3 regions of the Pantoea trifolii genome follow, and region 1 is predicted to be linked to each of the others. Evidence: predicted binding sites of a transcription regulator. Region 1 holds the regulator's gene; each other region holds the start of a gene.
What was found. Region 1 encodes CRP, which controls carbon source genes, mostly activating them, when cyclic AMP is high. Its sites were predicted from a motif close to ATGTGANNNNNNTCACAT; they were not measured.
Positions count from the first base shown of each region.

Region 2: the regulator CRP is predicted to act here: its motif matches at 4,341-4,358, upstream of NQH49_RS03700 (iron-containing alcohol dehydrogenase).
Region 3: the regulator CRP is predicted to act here: its motif matches at 7,682-7,699, upstream of NQH49_RS00575 (PTS mannitol transporter subunit IICBA).

Region 1 covers NZ_JANIET010000001.1:3,832,431-3,842,214, forward strand. Annotated here, with positions in the region: gene tauD (taurine dioxygenase) at 1-385, opposite strand, end outside; gene tauC (taurine ABC transporter permease TauC) at 382-1,209, opposite strand; gene tauB (taurine ABC transporter ATP-binding subunit) at 1,206-1,973, opposite strand; gene tauA (taurine ABC transporter substrate-binding protein) at 1,985-2,962, opposite strand; gene NQH49_RS17880 (LacI family DNA-binding transcriptional regulator) at 3,199-4,179, shown strand; gene NQH49_RS17885 (LysE family translocator) at 4,181-4,783, opposite strand; gene NQH49_RS17890 (hydrolase) at 4,844-5,860, shown strand; gene NQH49_RS17895 (YheU family protein) at 5,863-6,081, shown strand; gene NQH49_RS17900 (phosphoribulokinase) at 6,143-7,012, shown strand; gene NQH49_RS17905 (OsmC family protein) at 7,064-7,468, opposite strand; gene crp (cAMP-activated global transcriptional regulator CRP) at 7,773-8,405, shown strand; gene NQH49_RS17915 (YccS/YhfK family putative transporter) at 8,464-9,784, shown strand, end outside.
Region 2 covers NZ_JANIET010000001.1:828,353-838,136, forward strand. Annotated here, with positions in the region: gene NQH49_RS03685 (MFS transporter) at 1-1,103, opposite strand, end outside; gene NQH49_RS03690 (phosphoglycerate dehydrogenase) at 1,147-2,100, opposite strand; gene NQH49_RS03695 (dihydrodipicolinate synthase family protein) at 2,187-3,071, opposite strand; gene NQH49_RS03700 (iron-containing alcohol dehydrogenase) at 3,089-4,237, opposite strand; gene dtnK (D-threonate kinase) at 4,420-5,691, shown strand; gene NQH49_RS03710 (D-threonate 4-phosphate dehydrogenase) at 5,684-6,664, shown strand; gene NQH49_RS03715 (DeoR/GlpR family DNA-binding transcription regulator) at 6,671-7,432, shown strand; gene NQH49_RS03720 (YacC family pilotin-like protein) at 7,644-7,991, opposite strand; gene cueO (multicopper oxidase CueO) at 8,169-9,758, shown strand; gene NQH49_RS03730 (cystathionine gamma-synthase family protein) at 9,751-9,784, opposite strand, start outside.
Region 3 covers NZ_JANIET010000001.1:115,007-124,790, forward strand. Annotated here, with positions in the region: gene NQH49_RS00540 (PTS sugar transporter subunit IIA) at 1-34, opposite strand, end outside; gene NQH49_RS00545 (LacI family DNA-binding transcriptional regulator) at 330-1,355, shown strand; gene sodA (superoxide dismutase [Mn]) at 1,516-2,133, shown strand; gene NQH49_RS00555 (VirK/YbjX family protein) at 2,322-3,284, shown strand; gene NQH49_RS00560 (YibL family ribosome-associated protein) at 3,292-3,654, opposite strand; gene mtlR (mannitol operon repressor MtlR) at 3,759-4,304, opposite strand; gene mtlD (mannitol-1-phosphate 5-dehydrogenase) at 4,365-5,513, opposite strand; gene NQH49_RS00575 (PTS mannitol transporter subunit IICBA) at 5,608-7,542, opposite strand; gene NQH49_RS00580 (DUF3053 domain-containing protein) at 8,000-8,713, opposite strand; gene NQH49_RS00585 (gamma-glutamyltransferase family protein) at 8,888-9,784, opposite strand, start outside.

The sequences.
Region 1 (9,784 bases):
ACCACAAGGTATCGCCGCCGCTCTCCGGTAGCAGTTTGGACGCCAGAATCGCAATTGCCGGTGGCGTTTGAATAAAGGTGACATCGGTGTGCCAGTTGTCGTTATCCGGCGGATTATCCTGATGCGTATCCAGCACGATGATCTCTTCCACGCCTTCCGCATGCGGATAGACCGGATGGATATGCAGATCGCCAAAGCGAATCGCCAGCGCGCGCTGCTGTTCCGGGGTAATCACCTGATTGCGCAGGAACAGCACCTGATGGCGCAGCAGGCCATGATAAAGCTGTTCAAACTGGGCATCGCTCAGCGGACGGCTGAGATCGACATCGCTAACCTGCGCCCCGATATGCGGGCCCAGAGCGGTAAAAGAAAGTCGTTCGTTCATTGCTGTTCTCCATTCCAGGGCGTCAGTCGGCGCTGCAAAGCGCGCAGACCCAGTTCTAAGCCAAAAGCAATCAGGGCAATCACGGCAATCCCGGCCAGCACCACGTCGGTGGCGAGGAACTCACCGGCCGACTGCACCATAAAGCCGAGTCCACGCGTAGCGGCAATCAGTTCCGCCGCCACCAGCGTTGACCAACCTACGCCGAGACCAATGCGCAAGCCGGTGAGGATTTCCGGCAGCGCGCCAGGCAGAATCACAAAGCGCAGCAGCTGCCAGCGCGATGCGCCCAGCGCCTGTGCCGCGCGAATCCGTACCTGCTGGGCATTCTTCACGCCCGCCAGCGTCGATAAGGTCACCGGCGCGAAAATCGCCAGATAAATCAGTAAAATTTTCGAGGTTTCGCCGATGCCAAACCAGATCACCATCAGCGGCAGATAAGCCAGCGGCGGCACCGGGCGATATAGTTCGATCAGCGGATCAAGCAAGCCGCGAATCGCCGGGCTCAGGCCCATGGCGATGCCGACCGGAATGCCAATCAGCGCGGCAAAGAACAGCGCCACCAGCATGCGCGCCAGGCTAGCGCCCAAGTGCTGCCAAAGCGTGGCATCCATAAAGCCTTGCGGGCTGGCAATCAATATCAACTTCTGCAGCACCACTTGCGGCGGCGGTAAAAACAGCGGTGCGACTAAGCCGAGCGCGGTTATCCCCCACCACAGCAGCAGCAACAAGCCAACGCTGAGCAGGCTGAGTGAGAACTGGCGCGAGAACGGCCAGCACAATCCGCGACGACGCGCTTGGGTTTTCTCATCAATCACCGCACTCATATAAACGCCTCACGCTGGGAAAACACCTGGTTCAGTACATATTCGCGACGTTCGATAAACGCCGGATCGGATTTGATGCTGCGGCACGCTTCCCCGGCGGCGAAGCGCTGGCCGAAGTCGAGTTTCAAACGCTCGACCACGCGGCCCGGTCCCGGCGACAGCAGCACCAGTTCGCTGGCGAGGAACACCGCTTCTTCGATGTCGTGAGTGATCAGCAGAATCTGTTTGCCGGTATCACGCCACAGCGTTAGCAGCAGAGTTTGCATCTGTTCGCGGGTAAAGGCGTCCAGTGCACCGAACGGCTCATCTAACAGCAGCAACTGAGGATCAGCCGCCAGCGCACGCGCAATGCCCACGCGCTGACGTTGCCCCCCAGAGAGCTGCCAGATAAAACGCTGTTCTGCCCCTTCCAGTCCTACTTTGCGGATCAAACGGCGTGCGATGGTATGACGCTCTGCCTTCGCCATCCCCGCCAGTTGCAAGCCGAACGAAACGTTATCAATCACATTGCGCCACGGCAGCAAGCCTTCATTCTGGAATACTACGCCGCGTTCCGCGCCCGGTCCTTCCACCTTGTTGCCATCCAGCGTAATGCTGCCAGATTCCAGCGGCAGAAAACCGGCGATGAGGTTCAGCAGCGTGGTTTTGCCACAGCCGGAAGGGCCCAACACCACCAGCAGGTCTCGGCTGCCCAGCTGCAGGTTGATGTCCTGTAGCGCGGGTTGTCCGGCGTAACGCGCATTGAGATGGGTGATGTTAAGCATACGGCCTCCGGTTATTTCGCTAAGGGGGCAACGAAGCGCGTGGTGACGAAGCTGCTGTAATCGCTATCCGCTTCTGGCACTTTGCCCTGCTCTTTCAGGAAGCCGGCAGTATCGACAATCGCCTTGTTCACCGGTTTGCTGAGCTGCTCCACCTGCTGCTGCGCGGTGAGATAGGTGTTGCCTTTCACCAGCACCGGCACATCCGCTTCGGGTACACCGCTCAGGCGCGCCAGCTTGCTCAGGTTGTCTGACTGCTTCAGCCATTGATCCGGATTGGCAATGTAAGCTTGCTGCGCTTCAACCGCGCTGCGGGCAAAGGCGGTGACGATTTCTGGGTGCTGCTGCGCGAAATCTTTACGCACCACCCACACATCAAGCGTTGGCGCGCCCCACTTGCCAACCTGCGAGGAATCCGTCAGCACATTGCCATCTTTCTCTAGCTCATTGACCGCCGGAGACCAGACGTAAGCACCGTCAATGTCACCACGTTTCCAGGCGGCAATAATCGCCGGTGGCTGCAGGTTGACTAAGGTCACTTGCGAAGGTTTGATGCCCCAATGTTTGAGCGCGGCGAGGAAGCTGTAGTGCGTAGTCGAGATGAACGGCACGGCGATGCGCTTGCCAATCAGGTCTTTAGGATCTTTGATGGTCTTCTTCACCACCAGCGCTTCGGAATTACCGAGCTGTGAGGCCAGCAGGAAAGCTTCAATCGGCAGCTTTTGCGTGGCGGCGACCGCCAGCGGGCTGGAACCGATATTACCAATCTGTACGTCGCCCGACGCCAGGGCACGCAACACGCTGGCTCCGCTATCAAATTTGCGCCAGTCGACGGTAGCACCACTCTCTTTGGCGAAGGTGTTATCCGCCTGCGCCACTTTGGCTGGTTCCGCCGAGGTCTGATACGCCACGGTAACGTTGACCGCTTGTGCCTGGAACGCCATCAGGGCCAGAGCCGCTGCGACCGCCGTTATTGTTTTTTTCATCGCCATCACCATTCACCCCAATGTGTTTTTGTCTGCGCAGTTTCTCCAGCAAGAGTAATTTCACAAAGGAATTAAAAATTATCCCTAATGACGATCGGTTCTTAGATCAACATTGGGCAAGGCTATGCAGAAAGTGCAAATGGAAAGAGAAGGGAAATCGGTAAATATGTCACGCGCTCACATGGCAGCTGTGATATTGATAGACATCTCATTTTTCACTTTTTACTTACGGTCTTGAATCCATGTCGATTGAGAAAGTCGCACACCTGGCTGGTGTGTCCAAAGCCACCGTTTCACGGGTTTTGAACCAGAATCCCGGCGTGCGCCCGGATACGCGCGCCAAAGTGCTGGCGGCCATCGACATCTGCGACTATCAACCCAACTTACTGGCGCGCCAGCTGCGCACCTCACAAAGCCATATGCTGTTAGTGCTGATTCCCGACATCACCAATCCGTTCTGCTCACGCGTGGTTCAGGGCATTGAAGCCGAAGCGGAAGCGCAGGGTTACCACATTCTGCTGTGTAACTCAGGATCGCAATTGCGACGCGAAGCGGCTTACATTGCTCTACTGAGTGGCAAAGTGGTCGATGGCGTGATCACCATGGATGCCGCCAGTACCCTGCAAGAGTTGAAAGAATTGATTGGCGATGCGCCCTGGGTTCAGTGTGCCGAATACGATCCGGCGATCGCCGCCTCAAGTGTGGCGATTGACAATGAAGAAGCGGCTTGCGAAACCGTGCGTTATCTGGCGAGCAAAGGCCGACGCCGCATTGCGCTGGTGAACTGTGATATGCGTTACCTCTATTCACATAAGCGTGAAGAGGGATATCGTGCGGCGCTGGAGCAGCTGGATCTCAGCTGGTGCGGTGTGGCCTACGCCGAGAATATCACCTGCGAAGCGGGCAGTGCGGCTTTGCGCGAACTGCTGACGCAGCCGGAACGGCCGGATGCGGTATTCGCGGTATCAGATGTGTTGGCGGTTGGCGTAATACACGCGGCGTTGGAGGCGGGCTTGCGCGTGCCGGAAGATTTAGCGGTGGTAGGATTTGATGGCATCAACTTTACCAGCAGTTTGAATCCACCGCTGACGACGATTGAGCAACCGATGAATCGCATGGGCGCGCGCAGCGTACAGCTGCTGGTCCAACGCATCCGCCAACCCAACTCGTCGGTGGTTCATGAAGTGTTGCCGTGGAAGCGCGTTGAACGCGCTTCCAGTTAACTCAGCGCCAAATCAGCAATACGCACGCGGCGGTGAGCAAGCCCATCGCCAGATTGAACATTTTCCACGCGCGCGGGCTGCGCAGCAGACGTCCAATCAGCGAGCCAAAGCCCATCCAGATCACCCCAGAAACCACGTTCACCATGAACATGCCGAGGCTAATGGCCAGCACCGAATGCAGATATTCGCTGCCTGCCAGGCTGAAGCTGGCCACTGCGCCGAGGGCCATGAGCCAGGCTTTCGGGTTGATCAGCTGCAGCAAGCCGCCTTGCCAGAACGGCATCTGCTTCACCGTCACATCATCGGTTTCCAGCTTTTCATACTCGGCGCTGGCGATTTTCCACGCCAGCCACAGCAGATAAAGGCTACCGGCAATCTTCAGAATCAGATGCAGCGAGGGATAAAGCAGGATGAGACCGCCGATGCCGAATGCCACCATCAGCAACATGACTTGCATACCAATCATGATACCAATGAGCAGCGGAATGGTGCGCAGGAAGCCAAAATTAGCACCCGAGGCGGTAAGTAACATATTATTGGGCCCGGGCGTGATGGCCGCGACCCAAAGAAAACCTAACATTGATAAAAAAAGACTCAGTTCCATGTATATTCGGGTGCTCCTCACCCAGTAAAGCGAACAACCCATCGAAGCTATCAGCGACTTATGCATCAGACAAGCCTTTACCCAAGCTATTTTGATCGCCCCAGCGGCGAGCGCTTTACCCCCCTGCGCGGATTCAGTAACGCGCATTTGCAAACACTGCTGCCGCGTATTCTGCGGCGCCGCGTCACGTTGCGTCCGCACTGGCAGCGTCTTGACCTTCCGGACGGCGATTTTGTCGATTTAGCGTGGAGCGAAGATCCGGCGCAGGCACGTCACAAGCCGCGCATGGTGATGTTTCACGGCCTGGAAGGCAACTTTCGCAGCCCGTATGCGCATGGCCTGATGCAGGCGTGTCAGGCGCGCGGCTGGCTGGCGGTGGTGATGCACTTTCGCGGCTGCAGCGGCGAGCCTAATCGCTTGAAGCGCATCTATCACTCCGGTGAAACCGAAGATGCCACCTACTTCCTTAACTGGCTGCAGCGTGAATGGGGCAGCGTGCCGACCGCTGCAGTCGGCGTTTCGCTGGGCGGCAACATGCTCGCTTGCCTGCTGGGTCAGCAAGGTCACGATGTGCCGATTGATGCCGGCATCGCCATCTCAGCGCCACTGGCACTGGAACCGTGCAGCGGCAAATTGGATGTTGGCTTTTCGCGCTTCTATCAGCACTATTTGCTGACGCGGCTAAAAAAGAACGCTACGCGCAAACTGCACGCCTGGCCCGGCACGCTGCCGGTCGATCTCAGCCAGTTACGCGCTTTCCGCCGCTTACGCGAATTCGATGATGCCATAACGGCACGTGCGCACGGTTTTATTGACGCCAGCGACTATTATCAACAAGCCAGCGCGATGCCGCTGCTCACTGGCGTGCGTAAACCGCTGCTGATCATTCATGCGCAAGATGATCCCTTTATGACTGATGCCGTGATCCCGCAACCTGACCAGCTGTCAGCCTCCATTCAGTATCAGCTGACGCAGCAAGGTGGCCACGTCGGCTTTGTCGGCGGCACCTTGCTTAAACCGAAAATGTGGCTGGAACAGCGCGTGCCCGACTGGCTCTCAACTTATCTGGATGTGTAATAGTGATTATTCCCTGGCAACAACTCGAAGCGGAGACGCTGGAAAATCTGATTGAAACCTTCGTGTTACGCGAAGGCACCGATTACGGCGAGCAGGAACGCAGTTTGCTGCAAAAAGTCGCCGACGTGCGCCGCCAGCTGGAGCGCGGCGACGTGGTGCTGGTGTGGTCGGAACTGCATGAATCGATCAATATTATGCCGAAGGGTGAATTTCGCGGCTGATGCACCCCGCGGCAATTCGTGGTAACAATGCTCATCGCCGGACTTCACAGGGAGCTCTGTTATGTCAGCCAGGCATCCAATTATTGCCGTCACCGGTTCCAGCGGCGCCGGAACCACCACCACCAGCCTCGCCTTCCGTAAGATTTTCCAGCAGCTGAACCTGCATGCGGCGGAACTCGAGGGCGACAGTTTCCATCGCTTCACGCGTCCGGAAATGGACATGGCGATCCGCAAAGCACGCGATCTCGGTCGCCACATCAGCTACTTCGGCCCGGAAGCCAATGATTTCGGTCTACTGGAGCAGACGTTCAAACATTACGGTCAAACCGGCCTCGGCGAATCACGCAAATATCTGCACACCTACGATGAAGCGGTGCCGTGGAATCAGGTACCGGGCACTTTCACGCCGTGGCAGCCGCTACCAGAAAACACCGATGTGCTGTTTTATGAAGGCTTGCACGGCGGCGTGGTCACGCAGCAGCAAAATGTGGCGGAGCATGTCGATCTGCTGGTTGGCGTGGTGCCGATTGTTAACCTTGAGTGGATTCAGAAGCTAGTGCGTGACACCGGCGAGCGCGGCCATTCACGCGAAGCAGTAATGGATTCGGTGGTACGTTCGATGGAGGATTACATTAACTTCATCACGCCGCAGTTCTCGCGCACCCACATTAACTTCCAGCGCGTGCCGACCGTTGATACCTCAAACCCGTTTGCCGCCCGCGAAATTCCCTCGCTCGACGAAAGCTTCGTGGTGATTCATTTCCGTGGCCTGGAAGGCATCGCGTTCCCCTATCTGCTGGCGATGATTCAGGGATCGTTTATTTCCCACATCAATACGCTGGTGGTGCCGGGCGGCAAAATGGGATTGGCGATGGAGCTGATTATGCTGCCGCTGGTACAGCGACTGATTGAAGGGAAGCGGATTGAATAGGTTTGGTGCGGGCGGTGAAAAGGGAGGCATGAATGCCTCCCCTTCGACCGATTACAACTCGACAACCTCATAGCTGTGGGTAATTTCCACGCCTTTACCCAGCATGATCGCCACCGAGCAATATTTTTCCGCCGACAGATCAACCGCGCGCGCAACCGCTTTATCGCTCAATGCTTTGCCGCTGACAATAAAATGCAGGTTGATAGTGGTAAAAATGCGTGGCGCTTCTTCACGGCGTTCTGAGGTGAGTTTCACTTCGCAATCGGCCACATCGCTGCGCCCTTTTTGCAGGATCGAAACCACATCAATGGCGCTACAGCCGCCTGCGGCCATCAGCACCATCTCCATTGGACTTGGCGCTTTGTCACCGGAATTACCGTCCATTAATACCTGATGGCCAGATGAGGATTCTCCGAGAAAGGTAAGACCTTCCACCCATTTCACTCGTGCCTGCATTATTCTCTCTCCTGAAGCGGCGGTTTTGCCGCCAGAGTACGCTTTCACCTGACAAACAGCAATCCAGAGTAATCCCCCTTGTGCTGAAGCGAGACAACACAAGACAGCTCGCAAAAGCTGTGCTACAAACAGTGCTGAAAATATTTTCGTCATCACAGACGAAGGCCGGAAGAATCAAAAGCGTAGCTTAAGAGTCCACCCGGAATAATTTTTCCTTTACTGGAAACGCTCGACGATTAAACCGCCTGACAGGGAAAAATGCCCCCTGTGTTTTGGGCACGATTACAACAGAGGATAATAGCGAATGGTTCTCGGCAAACCGCAAACAGACCCTACACTCGAATGGTTCCTGTCCCATTGCCATATTCACAAATATCCATCCAAAAGCACGCTCATCCATCAGGGTGAGAAAGCGGAAACGCTGTACTACATCGTAAAAGGTTCCGTAGCGGTACTGATTAAAGATGAAGAAGGCAAAGAGATGATTCTCTCCTACCTCAATCAGGGAGATTTCATCGGCGAACTCGGTCTTTTCGAAGAAGGCCAGGAACGTAGTGCCTGGGTACGTGCGAAGTCTGCCTGCGAAGTGGCTGAAATTTCATACAAAAAATTCCGTCAGCTGATTCAGGTAAACCCGGATATTTTAATGCGACTTTCGTCGCAAATGGCGCGTCGTCTGCAAGTCACATCTGAGAAAGTGGGCAACCTTGCCTTCCTCGATGTCACCGGACGTATCGCGCAAACGCTGCTAAATCTGGCCAAACAACCAGATGCGATGACTCACCCAGACGGGATGCAAATCAAAATCACCCGTCAGGAGATTGGTCAGATCGTGGGCTGCTCACGCGAAACCGTGGGTCGTATCCTGAAAATGCTGGAAGATCAGAACCTGATCTCCGCACACGGTAAAACCATCGTCGTTTACGGCACCCGCTAATTTCTTCTCACCCACGGCGTGATGGCAACATCGCGCCGTTTCTATTTGCGATGAGCTGATGTGGCGTCGAATCATCTATCATCCCGAAGTTAACTACGCGCTGCGGCAAACGCTGGTGCTGTGCCTGCCTGTGGCTCTCGGCTGGCTGTTTGGCGATCTGCAAAAAGGTCTGCTGTTCTCATTAGTGCCGGCCTGCTGCAACATGGCGGGTCTGGATACGCCGCACAAACGCTTCTTCAAACGCCTGATTGTGGGGGGTTCGCTGTTTGCCACCGGCAGTTTCCTGATGCAAATCCTCACCGCTTATCAGGTTCCGCTGCCGCTGATTTTGCTGGCGTTGCCGCTGCTGATTGGCGTGACCGGCGAAATCGGCCCGCTGCATGCACGATTGCTGCCCGCGACTTTGATTGCCGCTATTTTCACGCTCAGCCTGGTTGGACGCATGCCGATGTGGGTGCCGCCGCTGCTCTACATTGGCGGCACGCTATGGTACGGCTTATTCAACTGGTTCTGGTTCTGGCTGTGGAAAGAGCAGCCGATGCGCGAGTCGCTCAGCCTGCTGTTCCGCGAGCTGGCGGATTACTGCGATGCCAAATACACCTTACTGACGCAGCTGACCGATCCGGAAAAAGCGCTGCCACCGTTGCTGGCACGTCAGCAAAAGGCGGTCGATCTCATCACCACCTGCTACCAGCAAATGCATATGCTGTCGGCCAGTCGCGATAACAGCCACAAACGCCTGACGCGCGCTTTCCAGGTGGCGCTGGATTTACAGGAACACATCTCGGTGAGTTTGCATCAGCCGGAAGAGGTGCAGAAGCTGGTTGAAGAGAGCCACGCCGAAGCGGTGATTCGCTGGAACGCCAAAATCATCTCGGCGCGACTGCGCGTGCTGGCGGATGCAATTCTCTACCATCAGCTGCCAGACCGTTTTCATATGGAGAAACAGCTCGGCGCGTTGGAGAAAATTGCGCGCCAGCATCCGGATAACCCGGTCGGCAACTTCTGCCTGTATCACTTCAGCCGCATCGCCCGCGTGTTGCGTACGCAGAAGCCGCTCTACACGCGTGACCTGATGGCCGATCGCCAGCGCCGTTTGCCGCTGTTACCCGCGCTGCGCAGTTATCTGTCATTCAAATCCACCGCGTTACGCACCGCGGCACGCTTTGCCGTGATGCTGATGTTTGGCAGCGCGCTGGCGCTGTTCTTCAACATTCCCAAACCTTACTGGATTCTGATGACCATCATGTTCGTCAGCCAGAACGGTTACAGCGCGACGCGCGTGCGCATCCAGCACCGTGCGCTGGGCACTTTTGCCGGATTGCTGATCGCCGCCGCGTCGCTCCAGCTGGCGGTGCCGGAATCGATCACGCTGCTGT
Region 2 (9,784 bases), 3.0 Mb from region 1:
CCCGCGACAATCGACACGCTGTTTTGCGGCGCCACATCACCCGGCAACGCCCACACTTGTGATGCCGCTACGGTGGTGCCGGATTTGGCGATACACAGCAGCAGCACGGTCATAAACACCGAATCAGTGAACGGGGCAAAGCCGATGCACAGCGCCATCAACAGGCCGATGGTGAGAAACAGTTTGCGTGTGGCGGTCAGCGACAGCACTTTGTTATGCACCATGCGATCCGATGCCCAACCCGCCAGCACTTCAATCACCATGCCGCAGATCAGCGGCAGCGCAGCCACCATCCCCATTTTGAGAAAATCCATACCTTTATCTTTCACCAGATAGGTCGGCAGCCAGGTGATAAAGAAATAGGAGGTGTAATTGATGGTGAAGAAGCCAATGCACATCGCCCAGATATTGCGGTAGCGCAGCAGTTTGTACCACTTCATCGGACGCACGCTTTTATCGCCGTGCTTCTGCGCCTGGCCGCCACGGATGAAGCGCACTTCTTCTTTACTGATCGACTTATGATCTTCCGGGTTCTCGGCGTAGATAAAGTACCAGGCAATCACCCAGAACAAGCCGAGCGCACCAATCGCCAGGAAGGTCAGACGCCAGTCGAACAGGGCGATCATAAAGACGATCAGCGGCATGGCCACCGCACCACCAAATTTGGAGGCACTGTCGAACAGGCCAGAAACCGTGGCGCGTTCGCGATCCGGGAACCAGCGCGCGGTAATGCCCGCGTTGCTGGGATAGGCGGCGGCTTCACCGACGCCGAGCGCTAAACGTAGCGCCAGCAGCGATTTAAAGCCGGTCGCCAGTCCCATCGCCATGGTGGCGATCGACCACCAGCCGACGGCGATACCAAGCCCTTTTTTCTGGCCGAAGCGATCGGCAAACCAGCCCGCTGGGATCTGCAACAGCGCATAAGACCAGAAGAACGCCGCCATGATGAAGCCCATCATTTCAGGATTGATATCGAGTTCTTTGATCAGATGCGGAGCCGCTGCCGAGAGAACGGTGCGGTCAATGTAGTTAATGGCGATGGCCAGCCACATCAGGCCAGCAATCCACCAACGGATACGACTCGAGCGCGCAGAGTTAGTCATAGTAATTATCCACTCGAAAAAGGTTACAGGATAAGGCGGCGTGTTATTCCAGCCCGTTCATCACGTTGATTGGGCGTTCGCCCTGTTGGATGCACTGCACAATTTGCGTCACGCAGCGTTCACCAATCGCGCTGATCGCACCGTCGGTGTAACCGGCAATGTGCGCAGTAGGAATGAAATTGCTGAGCGTGAACAGCGGATGCTCGCTCAGCGGTTCCTGCACAAACACATCAGCCGCCGCACCGGCAATCACGTTATCCAGCAGCGCCTGATAGAGATCCTGCTCGTTCACCACGCCGCCGCGTGAGGCATTAATCAGGAAGGCTGTTTTCTTCATGCGTTTGAGGCGTGCGGCATCAAACAGATTGTGCGTTTTGTCGGTAAGCGGCATGTGCAGAGTGATGAAATCGCTGGTTGCGGTCAGCTGATCCAGCGTGACGAATTCGATACCGTGCTCGGCAGCAAACTGCTCATCGGGATAATAATCGAACGCGATCACCCGCATGTTGAAGCCTTTGGCGCGCAGCGCAACCTGCTTGCCAATATTACCCAGCCCGATGATGCCCAGCGTTTTGCCGTAGACGTCGGTGGCAAATATTCGCGGCCAGCTACCCGCGCGAGTTTCGATGGCGGCTTGGGTGATCTGACGCGCGCTGTTAAGGATCAAAGCAAAGGCGAAATCAGCGACAGCATGTTTATTGGCATCCGGCACGTTGGTGACGTAAATCCCGCGTGCACGCGTGGCATCCAGATTGATGTTGTCGACGCCAACGCCGTGCTTACAGACGATTTTCAGCTGCGGTGCTAACGCCAGCAGCTCTTCGTTGATGTCGGTAAAAGCCACGATCAGCGCCACGGTGTTAGCCAGATGCGGCTCAAGTGCGCTTAGCGGCGCATCGGCGGGCAGCATGATCAGCTCAAAACCGTGCTGCTGAAGCGTTGCTATCGGCGTCGCGTCATATTTCGCAAACGACGGTGAAGTGCAGATGACTTTCATAATTCTTCCCGATGTTGAAAAAAACAGATAACAGCCGGTGCCAGGGTCGCCATTGATGACGACCTGGCTGGCTACTCACCTGAAAATTACTGCAAATACTGATTCACAATCTGGCGGATCTTCTGCTCTTCTTCGGCAGAGAAACTCACCGCGTAGCGGCTGTCGCCAACCTCAAAGCCCAGCAGCGTCACCGCTTTTTTTACTGCGGCGGGAGAGAAGCCCACGCTATACAGATCGGTGCGCAGACCGGTGACATTCTCCTGCGCCAGGCGCGAACCTTCGATATCGCCGGCATGAAAGCGTGCCCAAATCGCATTGATCTCTTTAGGCGCCACGTTAGCGAGACCCGAAATACAGGCCGAGCAACCGTCGACAAAGCCCTGATGAATCAACGAATCCGGGCCGTTCAGCACATCAAAACTGTCGATTCCTACAGCCGCTTGCAGGAAGCCGCTCAGGCTTTCATAGCTGCCGGCGCTGTCTTTGATGCCGATGATGTTCGGGTGCGCGGCCAGCGTGCGTACGGTTTCTGGCTGCAGCGTGTTGCCGGTGCGTGCCGGAATGTTGTAGAGGAACAGCGGCACGTCGATGGCGTCGGCCACCGCGCGATAGTGGGCAATCAGCTCTTCCTGTTTCAGTGGCACGAAATAGGGCGTGATCACCGAAACCGCATCCACGCCCAGCTTCGCCACTTGTTTCCCAAGGCGAATGGTTTCACGCGTGGAGATCTCGCCAATGTGCGCCACCACCGGCGCGCTGCCGTTCACTTCATCAACGCAGGTTTGCGTCACCGCCAGCTTCTCCTGTTCGTTCAGCACGAAGAATTCGCCGTTGGTGCCGCCGCAGAAGATGCCGTTGCCAGCGCTTAACTGACGTTTAACCTGTTCGCGTTGGGCGGCTGGATTGAATGCGCCGTCGCGATCGAAAGTAGTGACGATGGCGGTTAACACGCCCTGAATTTTCTTGCTCATGTTGTCCTCGATAATCCTTAGTGATTCAAAGCCGGAAATAGCGTCAGGTAGACGTTGCGTACGTCATCGGCGCCCACTTTCATCGGTACATTCTTCATCAGGCGCTGCACGTCGAGCGCGGCTTCCACCAGATACGGCAGATGATCCGGGCCGATACCCAGCTCTTCCAGGCTGGCGGGCAGCTTCAGGCGTTTCACCAGCGCGGCAAAGTACGCCACCAGCGCGTGGGATTTGGCTTCGTCGTCCAGCGAGGTATCGGCATCCGGTAGCAAATCGTAAACCTGAGCGAATTTGCTCACCGCCGCCGGACGCACAAAGCGCATGCAGGGTGCGAGCAGAATGGCATTGGCGACGCCGTGCGGCAGGTGATATTTGCCGCCCAGCGGATAAGACATCGCATGTACCAGATGCGTACCGGCATGCGCAATCGATGCGCCACCGTAATAAGACGCCCACAGCATATTCAGGCGCGCTTCAAGGTTATCCGGCTCAGCGAGGGTGGTTTCGAGGCTGGCAAACAGCTTTTTCATGCCGATCAGCGCATAGTTATCGCTCACCGGATTCGACACGGTAGCGGTAAAGCACTCGATTAAATGGCACAGCGCATCGATACCGGTTGAAGAGGCGATGTGCGGTGGCATGCTGGTGGTGAGCTCTGGCACCAGCGCGACATAATCTGGCAGCATCACCGGCGAGATTATGCCGACTTTGGTCTCTTTCTCAGGGATTGCCAGAATCGCATTGGGCGTGGCTTCTGAGCCGGTACCTGCGGTAGTGGGGATCAGCAGCGAAGTGGTGCGCGTCTGCGGCTTTTCACCCGCCAGCAGCGCGTCCAGTGTTGGCGCGCCTTCAACACACAGAATCGACAGCAGCTTGGCGACGTCCAGTACGCTGCCACCGCCGACGCCAATCACCAAATCCACATCAGTACTCGGCAGCGCGGCGACAATGGCCGCCACATCGTGCTGGCTGGGCTCTGGCGGCACCGTATTGACGATGCTCAGGCTGGCAATCTGCTGCTTCAGCTGGGCGATTAGCGTCTGCACCGCCGGAATGCCTTCGATATTCTTATCGGTCACCAGCAGCGCTTTTTCTTTACCTTGCAGTAAATAGCTGAGGTCATTAAGCGCCTGAAAGCCACTGATCACGGTGCTGTTGATATTCATCTCTTACCCTTACGTTTTTTGCGCTGAATGATTAAGTTTGCTCATGCAGCGCGAGGTCTATCACTACAGTGCCTAATTTTATAGGACAAATTGATTTCGATTAATTTGATCTTGCTCACATATAATCAATCATGATTGAATATAATCATTGCAGCACGACAGCGGCCGGAACAGGAGAGAGCATGACTTTACCGCCATGGAAAACGCCAGTCCTGGTGATTGCCGATGATTTTACCGGCGCCAATGACGCGGGCAGCGGGCTGGCACAAGCCGGGGCGCGAGTGCATGTGCTGTTTGATAGCAGCACGCCGCATGACGCTGATGTCGCCGATGTGCTGGTCATCAGCACCGATAGCCGTGCGCTCAGCGAACAGGAAGCGGCCCGGCGCACGCGGGCGGCGATTGAGCAACATCAGGCCATCGCTAATGACGGTTGGTTGTTCAAGAAGATTGATTCCACGCTGCGCGGCAATCCCGGCGCGGAAATCGCCGCCGCAATGCAGGCCAGCGGCAAAACATTAGCCTTAGTGGTGCCGGCGGTGCCGAAGCTTGGACGCACCACGCGGGCGGGGGAAGTGTGGATCCACCAGCAACGTCTGATCGACAGCGAATTCGCCAGCGATCCTAAAACGCCGGTCACCAGCGGCCATGTGCTGACGCGATTGCAGATGCAGAGCGCCTTGCCGGGGGAAACCCTCGATCTCGCCACGCTGCGTGGCGACCAGCTGGCGCAGGTGCTGGCCAGCAAGCAAGGTTTGCTGGTGGTGGATATCGAGCAGGACGCCGACATTGCCTTATTAATGGCTGCGGCAGCCACGCTGGAGACGCGTCCATTGCTGGCCGGTGCGTCCGGGCTCAGCGATGCGCTTGGCGCGATGCTGGCGGCGCGTCAGCCGCGTCCGGTGCTGGCGGTGGTTGGCTCGATGAGCGCGATTGCGCAGCAGCAGATTACGTGCCTCGCCAGCCAGCGCGACATCCGCGTTATCGATATTGATATCCGCCAGCTTTTTGCCCAACCGGCCTGGCCGCAGGCTGAACAGTGGCAGCAGGCGATGCAGCAGGCGCTGCACGACGGCGCGCATTGCGTGGTGCGCACTACGCAACATGCCGATCAGCGCCACGAGATCGAGCAGTTGTGCCAACAGCATCAGGTTTCACGTCAGCTATTGGGCGAGCGCATCTGCCAGTTTCTCGCGCAGTTAACCCGCCGCGTGTGCCGCAGGGCGCAGCCTGCCGGGCTGTATCTCTCTGGCGGTGATGTGGCGATTGCCGTGGCGCAGGCGTTTGGCGCGAGCGGTTTCCAGATTCAGGGCCTTGTGGCGGGCTGCGTGCCGTACGGGGTTTTGCTTAACAGTGAATTACACCTGCCGGTGATGACCAAAGCAGGTGGCTTTGGTGACGAAAACACCCTGGTAGAAGCCATTCGTTTTATTGAGGAGAAGTCGAGTGAGTAAAATTATTGCGATTACCATGGGCGATCCGGCGGGCATTGGCCCGGAGATCATCATTAAAGCGCTGGCAGAAGGTGAGTTAGCGGGCGTGCCTGCGGTGGTGGTGGGTTGCGCCAACACGCTGCGTCGGGTAATGGGACTCAATGTCACGCCGCAGGCTGAACTGCGCGTGCTCGACCAGGTCAAGGATGCGCACTTCGCGCCCGGCATCATCAACGTGATTGATGAGCCGCTGGCGGATGCCGCCGCGCTGCAGCCCGGCGTGGTGCAGAAAGAGGCGGGCGATTTGGCCTGGCGCTGCGTGAAACGCGCCACCGAACTGGCGCTGGCTGGCGAGGTGCAGGCGATTGCCACCGCACCGTTAAATAAAGAGGCGCTGCACTCGGCGGGACATATTTATCCCGGCCACACCGAACTGCTGGCGCAGCTGACCAACACCAAAAATTACGCCATGGTGCTCTACACCGATAAGCTGAAAGTGATTCATGTCACCACGCATATTGCGCTGCGCAAGTTCCTCGATACCTTAAACGGCGAGCGCATTCAGACGGTGATCGGCATGGCCGATGGCTTCCTGCGCCGCGTCGGTTTCGACAAGCCGCGCATCGCCGTGGCGGGCGTCAATCCACATGCCGGTGAAAATGGTCTGTTTGGCGATGAAGAGATCACTATCGTCGCGCCTGCTATCAAAGCGATGAAAGCGCAGGGCATCGACGTCAGCGGCCCGTGCCCGCCTGATACCGTGTTCCTGCAGTGTCAGGAAGGGCAGTACGATATGGTGGTGGCGATGTACCACGATCAAGGACACATCCCGCTGAAACTATTAGGTTTTTATGATGGTGTGAATATCACCGCTGGCTTGCCGTTTATCCGTACTTCAGCGGACCACGGCACCGCATTTGATATCGCCTGGACAGGTAAAGCGAACTCTGCGAGCATGGCGATCTCCATTAAACTCGCGATGCAGCTTGCATAGGGAAATATGAAGGGACAAAGCCGTCTCGACCAGATTATGGACTATCTGAAGAGCCATAATTTGGTCACTGTTGAACAACTGGTGAGCGCTATTTCCGCCTCGCCAGCGACGATCCGCCGCGATCTGATCAAGCTGGATAAAGAGGGCGTTATTAGCCGCAGCCACGGCGGCGTTACGCTGAATCGCTTTATCCCCAATCAGCCGACCACGCTGGAGAAGATGCAGCGCAACCTCGCCGAGAAGCAGGCCATCGCGCAGTTTGCCGCCAGCTACGTGCAATCGGGTGATGCGGTGGTATTGGATGCCGGCACGACCATGCTGGAGCTGGCGCGCCAGCTGACGCACCTCAAGCTGCGGGTGATCACTGCCGATCTGCACATCGCGCTGTTTCTGTCCGAGTTTAAGCAAATCGAAACCACCATTATTGGTGGACGCATCGATGATTCCAGCCAGTCATGTATTGGTGAACATGGACGCCGCCTGCTACGCAGCATCAATCCCGACATCGCCTTTGTCAGCTGCAACTCGTGGAGCATCGAACGCGGGATTACCACGCCAACCGAAGATAAAGCCGGATTGAAGATGGATCTGCTGGCTAATGCGCGCCGCCGCGTTCTGCTGGCGGACAGCAGCAAGTACGGTTCATGGTCACTGTATTGCGCCGCGCCGATTGATAGCCTGACCGATGTGGTGACGGATGCGCGTCTGGATGAAGCGGTGTGCCGCGATCTGCGCGAGCGAGGTATTGGATTGGAGTTAACGGTTTAGATTTAGATTGAGATTGTGCTGGCTGTCCCCCATCCCGGCCTTCCCCCGCCAGCGGGGGAAGGAGACGCTGCCACTTGCAACCTCGGAGCTGCATATTGCAGCATCTTCCTCCCCCACTTGTGGGGGAGGACCGAGGTGGGGGACAGCGAGCACCAACCGAGGAGGGGGACTGCGGGCACCAACCGAGTCAGCGTACAGCGGGCACTCAGAATTACTTAACGTAAGCCAGCAAACTCAGCGAATCGCGCGCCAGCGACTTACACTTCTTGTCGTTGGTAATGGCGATACCGCTCAAATCCTTGTAGCTCTCTTCGCCCAGCGACTTCATGTTGTAATTGCTGTAGTTGCTTAAATCCCAACGGTTTTGTTGGGCGAAAAACACCAGCGCTTTACGAATCTGAGCGTCCGGCAAATCCTGATAGCCACAATCGTTCTTGAGATAAACGAACACGGCGGTGAGGTCGGCCAGATCTTCTGCTTCGGATTCGCTCAGGGCAAAACTGGTGGAGGAGAAGCCAAGGAGTCCCGCCAGCAGCAGGATCTTGATGCTTTTCGTCATAATGATTCTCAACAAGGGACAATTTATTGACGTTAGCACAGTTATTGCCGGTATTCCGCTAAATTTGCCCTTTCGGGCCATTCCCACCATTTTTATCAGCGCATTCTGTTTCAGGACTTGACCCTCCCGCAGGGTAAAGGTTTACGCTGTGCCCTTATTCACGACAAGGATAAGAATATGCAACGTCGTCATTTTCTAAAGTTGACTGCCGCACTCAGCGCCGCCGGTGCGCTGCCGCTATGGAGCCGCTCACTAATGGCCGCCACGCGCCCATTATTGCCGATTCCCTCTATTTTGCAGCCTGATGCCCGCGGGCAATACACCTTGACCGCCATGACCGGTAGCAGCCAATGGAATGGCAAAGCGGTGCCTACCTGGGGATACAACGGTGGATTGCTCGGGCCTGCGCTGCGTCTGCAACGTAAAAAAGCGGTTACGGTGAATATCCATAATCAGCTGCCAGAAGCCACCACCTTGCACTGGCATGGGCTGGAAATTCCCGGCGACGTCGATGGCGGCCCGCAAGGGATTATTGCACCCGGTGCAACGCGTCAGGTGAGTTTCACCCCTGATCAACCCGCCGCGACCTGCTGGTTCCATCCGCATCTACACGGTAAAACCGGTTATCAGGTGGCGCAAGGTCTGGCCGGTTTGGTGCTGCTGGAGGATGAAGCGTCCGGCAAATTGCGTCTGCCAATGCAATGGGGCGAAGATGATGTGCCGCTGATTTTCCAGGATAAGCAGTTGAATAAAGCGGGAACGCAAATCGATTATCAGCTCGATATCATGCGTGCCGCCGTCGGCTGGTTCGGCGATATGATGCTGACCAACGGCGTGCAATATCCGCAGCATGCGGTGCCGCGCGGCTGGCTGCGTCTGCGGTTACTCAATGGCTGTAACGCGCGTTCGCTGCATATCGCCACCAGCGATCAACGTCCGCTGTATGTGATCGGCAGCGACGGCGGTTTGCTGGCCGAACCGGTGAAAGTGGAGAGCTTGCCGCTGCTGCCGGGCGAACGTTTTGAAGTGCTGGTGGATACGTCAGATGGCAAAGCCTTTGACGTGGTGACGTTGCCAGTCACGCAGATGGGCATGACGCTGGCACCGTTCGATCAACCGCTGCCGCTGGTCAACATTCTGCCGCTGCGCGTGCTGGCCAGCGGCACGTTACCGGACAAGCTGGTGGATCTGCCACCGATTCCTGCCACCGAAGGTCTGCAAAGCCGCTGGCTGCAGCTGATGATGGATCCGCAGCTTGATCAGCAAGGCATGCAGGCGTTGATGGATCGCTACGGCGATAAAGCCATGGGTGAGATGAAAATGGATCATGGCAATATGGATATGAGTCACAGCGCCAAGCCGATGGATCATGGCGACATGGCGATGGATCACGGCAGCCACGGTAAAACCGCCGCCTACGATTTCCACAACGGCAACAAGATCAACGGTCAGGCATTTAACATGACCAAGCCGATGTTCAATGTCGAATTGGGCAAGCTGGAGAAGTGGACGATTTCCGGTGAAGGCGATCACATGCTGCATCCGTTCCACATTCACGGCACGCAGTTCCGCATCCTGTCAGAAAACGGCAAGCCGCCCGCGCCGCATCGCGCCGGCTGGAAAGACATGGTTAGCGTTAACGGTTGGCGCAGCGAAGTGCTGGTGCGCTTCAACTATGTCGCTAACGCCGACAATGCCTACATGGCGCATTGTCATCTGCTGGAACATGAAGATACCGGCATGATGCTCGGTTTTAGCGTCAGTTAACCGAGGCTTCCAGCGCCAGGCGCATA
Region 3 (9,784 bases), 3.7 Mb from region 1:
GAATATGTTGCGGTGTTAGCCATTGAGTGAGCATCAGTAATTCCTGTTTATTCGTCGATGGGGTGCAATGTAGGTTATTTTCTCAGCGGTTTTCTGTGATGATTGTCGCAAAAGTTAGCGCTAACACCGTTATTGTTAAAAAACGTGTTATCGCTAACATTTCCTTGCTGCGCGTTTGTCTTCGTTGCAAGCACCTGACATGCTCAATCATTCTGAAAAGATCGCGGGGTGAGGGATGCCCGAAACTGTAGTTTTTCACATGGCGCGTTAACAGATTTGGTTTTAAGCTGCGTCCTGGCAAAAAAGTAGCGAGTAATGCAGGAGATCGCATGACAGAAAAAAAGCGGCGCGGTACCGGCAAAAGTACTTTAGCCGATGTTGCCCGTTTGGTGGGTGTAAGCACCATGACAGCATCGCGTGCGTTGCGCATGCCGGAAAAAGTGTCGCCTGAAATTCGCGCCAAAATCGATGCGGCGGTGATTGAGCTCTCCTATGTCCCGAACGTGCAGGCGAGTAATCTGGCATCGGCGACATCACGCTTGATCACCATGGTGGTACCGTCGTTTGCCACGCCGGGCAGTGCGATTGTGTCGGAAGCGCTGCAGGAAGTGCTGCGGCCGCAGGGTTATAACATGATGCTGGCGGAAGCCAATCATTCGGCTGCGGAAGAGAGCGAGCTGATCGAAATGCTGCTCTCCTATAATCCGGCGGCGATGGTGCATTTCAATTTCGATAACGCCGCCGAAGCGCATCGCCTGCTGAGCAATTCCGGGTTGCCGGTGATGGATATTGGCGGTGTGCATCCGAATTCGGCGGGGATCAGCATTGGTGTCGATTACGCCAAAGCGATTCGCCAACTGGTGCAAAGCCTGGTCGAGCGCGGTTATCGTAATCTCGGTTTGTTGTGCACGCAGAGTAATAACACCATCTTCCGCCAGCTGTTGAATGGCTGGCACAGCGGCATGCTGGCGATGAATCAGGCGCCGCATCGCGTGGTGACATCGCCGAAAATGCCAACCTTTGCCGCCGGGCACAGCTTGCTGGCAGAGATTCGCCTCACCTGGCCAGAGCTGGATGTGCTGATTTGCACCAGCGATGAAGTGGCTTGCGGTGCCATCATGGCGTGTCATGCGGCGGGGATTGCCATTCCCAGCCAGTTAGCGATTGCCAGCATCGGCGGCGGCCCGTTAGCGGCAGTGTGTTCGCCGCCGCTGACCAGCATTGTGCTGCCGTATGAAGAGATGGGGCGCACGGCGGGTAAACGTCTGCTGGCGGCGCTCAAAGGCGATGAACCGCCAGCCATCAATGAGCTGCCGGTGCAGCTTAAACTGCGCGCCAGCAGCCACAAGGTGTAGCCGTGCGTGCGCACCTTTTCCCAGATTCATCAAATCCTTATCAATTCTAAGGCATTGATAACCCTTTTACGGATCATGTTTTTAACTATAATGATCCGACTGCTTACGCGGCACGCCCAGTGAGGTGGTGCTGCAAAACACTAAAATGGAGAGGAAGAACATGAGTTATTCACTGCCATCCCTGCCGTATGCGTACGACGCACTGGAACCGCACTTCGACAAGCAGACGATGGAAATCCATCACTCTAAACACCACCAGGCCTACGTTAACAACGCTAACGCTGCGCTGGAAGGTACCGAATTCGCTGACCTGCCGGTTGAAGAACTGATCGCTAAACTGGATCAGCTGCCAGCAGACAAAAAAGGTCCACTGCGTAACAACGCAGGCGGCCACGCTAACCACAGCTTCTTCTGGAAAGGTCTGAAACTGGGCACCTCGCTGCAGGGCGAGCTGAAAGCTGCCATCGAAAAAGATTTCGGTAGCGTTGAAGCTTTCCAGGCTGAGTTTGAGAAAGCCGCTACCACTCGCTTCGGTTCAGGCTGGGCGTGGCTGGTGAAAAAAGGCGACAAACTGGCTGTGGTTTCAACCGCAAACCAGGACAGCCCACTGATGGGTGAAGCGGTCGCTGGCGTTTCAGGCACTCCGATCATCGGCTTGGACGTGTGGGAACACGCTTACTACCTGAAGTATCAGAACAAACGTCCTGATTACATCAAAGCATTCTGGAACGTGGTGAACTGGGACGAAGCTGCAGCGCGTTTCGCTGCTGCGAAGTAAGTTCAGGCTATAGCCGCAACACGAAACCGGTGATGATTTCACCGGTTTTTTTTCGTCTTTTTTAAACCCTTTCTAAACGACCTGAATATTCACGCGTACGATTATTGCGCGGCGAAAGCTTATTAACCTGCCGTTGATAATTTGGGGCATATAGTAGCGACAATTTGTCTCGCTAGGCCTAAATAATCATGTCTACTATCACAACTTCTGTGACGAATAATGATTCGTCAGCGCCGCTGTTTTTGCCATTAATAAGCGGAAAGTTCAGGCCGAATAAATTATGGAATAGCGGAAGTTTTCGCGCGAAATTTGCCTTAAGGTCACTAGTCTTTCCTGTGACGACCTTTAATTATCTGCAGCAGTTAACGAAATTGTCTGCGCTACCGCAGCTGTTGACCATGCAAGGTTTGCTGCCGGCCAAGCCACATCGTCCTTATCTGCGTGCGGGATTCAGCGTGGCGCAACGTGCGCAGGCTATCATCGATCACTACACCTTGATGGAGCAGTTAGAGAATACGGCACTGCGCCAGTTGTTGCAGAGTCCGGGCGATAATTTGCTGGCCACGTTGAGCGGCAAAAACGACGAGGCGTTTGTGATTCACTGCTGTCCGGGACGTTTTGACCGTGAAGGTGAAATTACCCTGGAGCTGCATTATCAAACGCAGTTAATTGCTTCGCTCTCTTTCTCAATTATTCGCGAACAGAACAAGCGCACCTTATTAATTGGTGGATTGCAGGGACCGCGTAAACATATTTCCAACGATGTGATTCGCGATGCCACGAAAGCGGCACACGGCGTATTCCCGAAACGTTTGCTGATGGAAGCGGTATTTAATCTGGCGCAACAGTGTGGCGTTGAGGCGATCACCGCCGTTGGCGATACCACACACGTGTTCCGCAGCCTGCGCTACCGTCACAGTAAAGGCGACAAGTTTTTTGCCAGCTACAGCGAGTTTTGGTTGTCGTTGGGTGGCGTGGCGCGTACTGATGAGCTGTTTGCGTTGCCGTTACGCGCGGAGCGTAAAGATCTGGAAGAGATTGCCAGCAAGAAGCGCGCCGAGTATCGCCGTCGCTATGCCTTGCTGGACAGTCTGAATGAACAAGTTCATCAGGCGGCTGGCATCCTACGCGACGTCTCACACGCCGCGTAAGTCAAGATTAGAACGGCTGCTTGGCGTAGCCGGTCATCACTTTCAGTCCCATCTCACGTCCGAGCGCGGTCATTGGGTGTACCACCACCAGGCCGCGCACGCTTTTCTTAAATGCGCCCATGTTGGCCTGTTCTTTCTTGGTGATTTCGCGGCTAAAGCCCAGCTTCTGCAGCTGTTGCGCTTCTTTGCTCAGCTTCTCAGTGCGGACGCTGCGCAGGCGCTCAATTTCCAGCTCCAGCTTCTCTTTTTCACGCAGCAGTTCACCGAGCTTTTCGGCATCGCCAGAGGCTAGCAGCGGGGCTTCTTTGCGGTTGAGCGCATCGAGCTGATCGCTCAGCAGTTTAATCTCGGCTTTTTCTTGTTCTTTCATTGGGGGAAAACTCGTTAAGGAAAACAGGCAAAGGATACACAAATCTACGCAGTTTTGCAGCGTGGCGCGTATTCATGCTCGCCTGGTCGCCATGAATGGCGACCCTACACTGCCGGCTTTTTAAACACCTGCTTGTGCGAAATGCGTGAAATCAGCTCGGTGAGCGACAGCACCATGGTTGAACGTACCATCTGCAGATAGCGCTGCTGCTGCATGGAGCGCAGTTGCTCGTCGTCGCGGTTGAAATCCGGCTGCGGCGGCCAGGCGGCCACGCAGTGCAATTCGCCAAACGGGCCGAGGATCTCATCGTCGGTAAATCGATAATCGCTGATGTCGTGATTCAGCTCCTCACGCAGCGCCAGCAGCAGTTCACAATCTTCGTACTCATGCCGGTTGATCACGCCCAGGCCGTAAATCAGCTTGAGGCGAACCGAGAGTTCGCCCAGCGGACCATTACCCAGCAGCAGCGGCTCTACGGCATATTTGACCGCGTAATCGTCCTTGCGAAACACTTGCAGCACCAGCAGGTTAACTGCTTCGGTCAGCAGCTCAACGGCGGCGATCAGGAAGCTTCTCACCGAACGACCGGCGTTCAGGCGCTCAAGCACCCGGTTTTCAAAAGCCTGCTTCTCTTCCATCATTGCCTGCATCGTTCAGCTACCGCCAGCGGGCACGCAAGCGCGCCCGAGTTAACCACTCAAGGGCGCGCATTATGCCATAGCGTTGTAAGCGCTCACCACTGAGGTGACCACTTCGCTATTGGCATCCAGGCCAGAAATTTCCGCCAGCGTGGCTTGCGGGCCTTTTTCTGCCAGCAGCGCGACCAGTTCCTGCGCCTGCGGATCGGCTTCGCTGCGATAGTGCATGGCGGCGGCAATGCCCTGGACCAGATTGGTGTGCGGCAGGTTGTATTCAATGGTGCCCAGCGTTGGCTTGATCAGGCGATCGCCCGCGCTCAGTTTACGCAGCGGCTGACGACCTACGCGCTCAACGTCATCTTTCAGGTACGGATTTTCGAAGCGGGTGAGGATTTTCTGGATGTAGGCAGCATGCTTATCGGCCTCAAAGCCATAACGCTTGATCAGCACGGCACCGCTTTCCTGCATCGCGCCTTGCACTACCGCACGCACTTTCTCATCAAGAATCGCGTCACGAATGGTAGCGTGACCGGCCAACTGACCGAGATACGCGGTGATGGCGTGACCGGTATTGAGGGTGAACAGCTTGCGCTCAACGAACGCCATCAGATTGTCGGTCAATTCCATGCCAGCAATGTTTGGCAATTCACCTTTGAACTGGGTTTTATCAACAATCCACTCGCTGAAGGTTTCCACGGTGACTTCCAGCGGATCGGTGGTGCCGGCTTCGGATGGCGGCACGATGCGATCGACCGCAGAATCAACGAAGCCAACATGCGCTTCAACCCACGCGTGATACTGCTCTGGCAGCGCTTTCAGCACGTGCTGTTTCAGCTGGCTGGTACCGCGCACCATGTTTTCACAGGCGATGATGTTGAGTGGACGGACGTTACCGCTGTCGCTGCGTTTAGCCAGACCTTTCGCGACGCCACCGGCGATGCGCTCCAGAATCTGCGGGCCAACCGCCGTGGTCACGATATCAACCTCCGCAATCAGCGCAACGATGTCATCGCTGGTGCTGTTGACGGCGCTGACGCCTGTTACGATTTCGACTTTTGCCTGCTCGCCAACCACATGAACCGGATACTCATGACGGGCGTTAAGGGCATCAAGTACCACCTGATTGACGTCAGCAAACACCAGCTCGATGCCGGCATCCGCCAGTAACTTACCGATAAAACCGCGACCAATGTTACCTGCTCCAAAATGTAACGCTTTCATAAATTTGACCCATAACAAATGACGAAAGGGCGGGCAAGTCCGCCCCGGAAATGTGGGACGGGCTTACCCGCCCCAGGGAAGGTAAAACGTGGTATTACGCTTTAACGGTGTTGCCTGAGAGCAGGTCCAACACGTCCTGCACGCTGGTGGTATTGGCCAGCTTCTCAATCACGCTGTCATCATCCAGCGCGTTGGTCAGGCTGGTAATCACCTGAATGTGCTCGTTATTGCGAGCGGCGATACCAATCACCAAACGCGCCACGTCTTCTGGCTCATCACCAAACTGCACGCCTGCCGGATACTGACAGAACACCACGCCGGTTTTCAGCACGCGGTCTTTCGCTTCTACGGTACCGTGTGGCACAGCAATGGATTCACCGAGGTAAGTTGGCGTCAGTTTTTCACGTTCCAGCATCGCTTCAACATATTCCGGCTGCACGTAGCCGCCTTTCACCAGCTGCTCACCCGCAAAGCGAATCGCCTGCTCTTTATGGGTGGCGCTCAGGCCGAGGAACACGTTGTCTGCACCCAGTTTAAACAGGTGCGCGTTGCCTTCGTCGTAGCTGTCAGCCAGCGTAGTCTGCACGGTTTCGCGACGCGCTTCACTGCGGTTAGCGGCAACCAGACGTTCAGTCAGATTGCTGTACAGCGCGCTATCGAGGAAGTTGTTCAGCGAAATATGCTGCGCCTGCGGTGCCTGACGCATCGCACGTTCGGTCAGATCGCGGTGGGTAATCACCAAATCGACGTCGCCTGGCAGCGAGTTAATCGCCGTGTTGGTGACGGAGATATTGCTGAGACCCGCGTCCTGCACTTTCTTACGCAGCACGCCTGCACCCATCGCACTTGAACCCATACCGGCGTCACAGGCTACGATGATTTTGCGTACGTGGTTTAGGTCAACGCTCATCGCGTCGCCAGCAACCGGTGAACCGGCAACGGCCTGACCTTTCGACTGCGCTTTCATATCCTGCATGCGCTGTGTCGCGGCTTCGATATCGTCATCTTCTTTCACTTTGCTGGTTTTCAGCAGGATTGAAGAGACCACGAAGGAGACGGCAAATGCAGCGATGATGGCCGCGATGTTCGCGAAATAAGCGCCTTTTGGCGTCATCGCCAGCACGGCCAGGATGGAACCTGGAGAAGCCGGAGAAACCAGGCCGCCGTTCAGCAGCGTCAGGGTGAACACGCCGGTCATACCGCCAAGGATTACCGCCAGCAACAGACGCGGCGCCATCAGCACGTATGGGAAGTAAATTTCGTGGATACCACCGAGGAAGTGGATGATCGCTGCACCGCCTGCAGATTGTTTAGCGCTACCGCGACCAAACATCATGTAGGCAACCAGCACGCCCATACCCGGACCTGGGTTGGCTTCAATCAGGAAGAAGATTGATTTGCCGGCCTCGCTCGCCTGCTGGATACCCAGCGGAGAGAAGATACCGTGGTTGATGGCGTTATTGAGGAACAGGATTTTCGCCGGTTCAACAAAGATCGAGGTCAGTGGCAGCAGGTTGTTCTGCACCATCAGATTCACGCCCGCGGCGAGAATGTGTGACAGGCCTTCAACCAGTGGACCGATTGCCAGGAACGCTAACAGCGCCAGCAGCATACCGATAATACCGGCCGAGAAGTTGTTAACCAGCATCTCGAAGCCGCTTTTGATCTTGCCATCTACGGCGCGGTCAAAGGACTTGATCGCCCAGCCGCCCAGTGGACCGGCAATCATCGAGCCGAGGAACATCGGCATATCGGCACCGACGATCACGCCCATGGTGGTGATCGCACCGACCACGCCACCGCGATCGCCGCCAACCAGACGTCCACCGGTGAAACCAATCAGCAGCGGCAGCAGGTAGGTGATCATTGGGCCGACGAGTTTCGCCAGCGTTTCGTTTGGAATCCATCCGGTTGGGATGAACAGCGCAGTGATGATACCCCATGCGATAAACGCACCGATGTTAGGCATCACCATATTACTCAGAAAGCGACCAAAGCTCTGAACCTTGACCTTTACTGATGAGGACATAAACCCACCCCTTATTGAGACGCGCTGCAATAAGAGAGCGCGTTTGTTTTTGTTTGAACGTTACGGCGGGGGCCGTGGCATTACTGTATGCACGCGGACTCTAGCACTAGTTTATTACGCTGCGTAGAGCAGTGCCTAAGTGTGATGCAGATCACGCTCAGTTGGGGTGGTTGGGGGGCAATAAGGTGATATCGATCACAAAAAGGGGCTGTAAGAAAGCAACGATGCCGAAAAATTAAGCAAAACAAGATGATGAATGTGACTTAAGTCACCTTTTAATCTGGGTGCTTTGTTGTGTAAATGTGATCAATGTCACAAACTATTTTTGGTCGAAAATGCGCCAGATCACAATATGCTGCAGCAGAAAAGTGAGCTGTAAGGAAGTGACGAAATTCTGAAAAGAAACGAATGGCTTGTAGGGTCGCCATTATTGGCGACCACTAAAATAGTTCGGCTGTTATAACCCGCCTTGCACCGCATTTTGCGCTTGCGTCAGCGCCTGCGCATTGCTGGAGAGATTGCTCATCAGCGTGTTGTACTGCGTTGCCTGATCCTGCGTTGGGAACTGCACGCCACCGTCGTTGAAGGTTACGCGTGTGCCTTGCGATTGCAGATAGTCGCCGGTTTGCACCGCCGCCTGGCTCAGCGCCTGCAGCTGTGGCAGCAGCGGAATCAGCGTGCTGGCTGGCTGCGTTACCACTTTGGTAAACGCGGCGTCGTAGACTTTCTTCAGATCATCCGGCTGCTTCAACGTGGCTTTGCTGCTGTCCGCCTGCATTTTGGCGCTCTGAATCTGCTGGGTCAGCACGCTCAGATTACCGCTGGCCTGGCGCAGGTTATCGCGGCGCGTCAGGTAATCCTGCGGTACACGAATCGCTGCTAATTCATCAACCACCGGACGCATACCTTGCTCGATCGCCTGATTGGTCTGCTGCGAGAAACCATACAGGATGGCGTAATCGCTGGCGTAGTTACCGAAGGTCTGCTTCTGGTTTTCACTCAGGCTTGGCAGATGTTCGCCGCTGCGCATCACTGTGTTCTGAAGGAAGTCACTGAACGCTTTACGCTGATCGCCCTCTTTGTCGCCACAGGCCGTAAGTTGCAGCACGACCAAGGCACTGACCATCAGCATGCCGGTGCGCATCCAGATGCGGGAAATTCCTGACGCCATGATTAACTCCTGTTATGGCAAATTCGATTCGGTGGGAATGGTCCTAAAGGATAGTGCAATGGCCTGGCGGGTACAACGGGCGGCGTTTGCCTGGTGCGCATAAATGCGCACCAGGCAAGGAAATAGCAAATTCCGTAGGGTCACCATTCATGGTGACCGTTTTAACACGTTAAATCAGAACACCAGCGCCTGCCCATCTTTGCGGCTTTCGGTGGCGGCGATGTAGAAGCCTTGCGGATCGCGCACAATCGCCTGCGCACCGCCGAAGTTATAGCCGAGCAGCGGATCTTCGAGCGTAATTTGATGTCCCATCTCGCGCAGCTTTGCCAGCACGTTACGGTCAATGCCCGGCTCAACCACCACCGCACGCCCTTGCTCAACGCGCCAGCGCGGGGCATCAATCGCTGCCTGCGGGTTTTGCTTGTGCTGCATGATACGCAGCGCCATCTGCAAATGACCTTGTGCCTGCATCGGGCCGCCCATCACGCCAAACGACATCAGTGGCTGGCCGTCACCGTCGAGGGCAAACGCCGGAATGATGGTGTGGAACGGCCGCTTGCCGCCGGCCACCACATTAGGATGCTGCGGATCGAGTGAGAAACCGCAGCCACGGTTTTGCAGGCTGATGCCGGTGCCCGGCACCACCACGCCAGAACCGAAGCCCATGTAGTTTGACTGTATAAAGGAAACCATCATGCCGCTGGCATCGGCGGTGGAGAGATACACCGTGCCGCTCTGCTGCGGGGAGCCAAAGGTAAAATCCCCGGCCCGATCGGGATTAATCAGCTGCGCGCGCTGTTTCAAATAGTCATCGCTCAGCAGCAGTTCCGCCGGGAACTCGAGGTGATCGTAATCGCTGACGTAGCGATCCAGATCGGCCAGCGCCAGCTTCATCGCTTCAATCGACAGATGCAGCCACGGCACTGAATCCGGTTCATAGCGGCCAATATCCCACTGTTCGAGAATGCCCAGCGCAATCAAGGTGGCGATGCCCTGACCGTTTGGCGGCAGCTCCTGCACCGATCCACCCGCAAACGGGCGCGATAACAATTCCACCCAGTCGGCGCGATG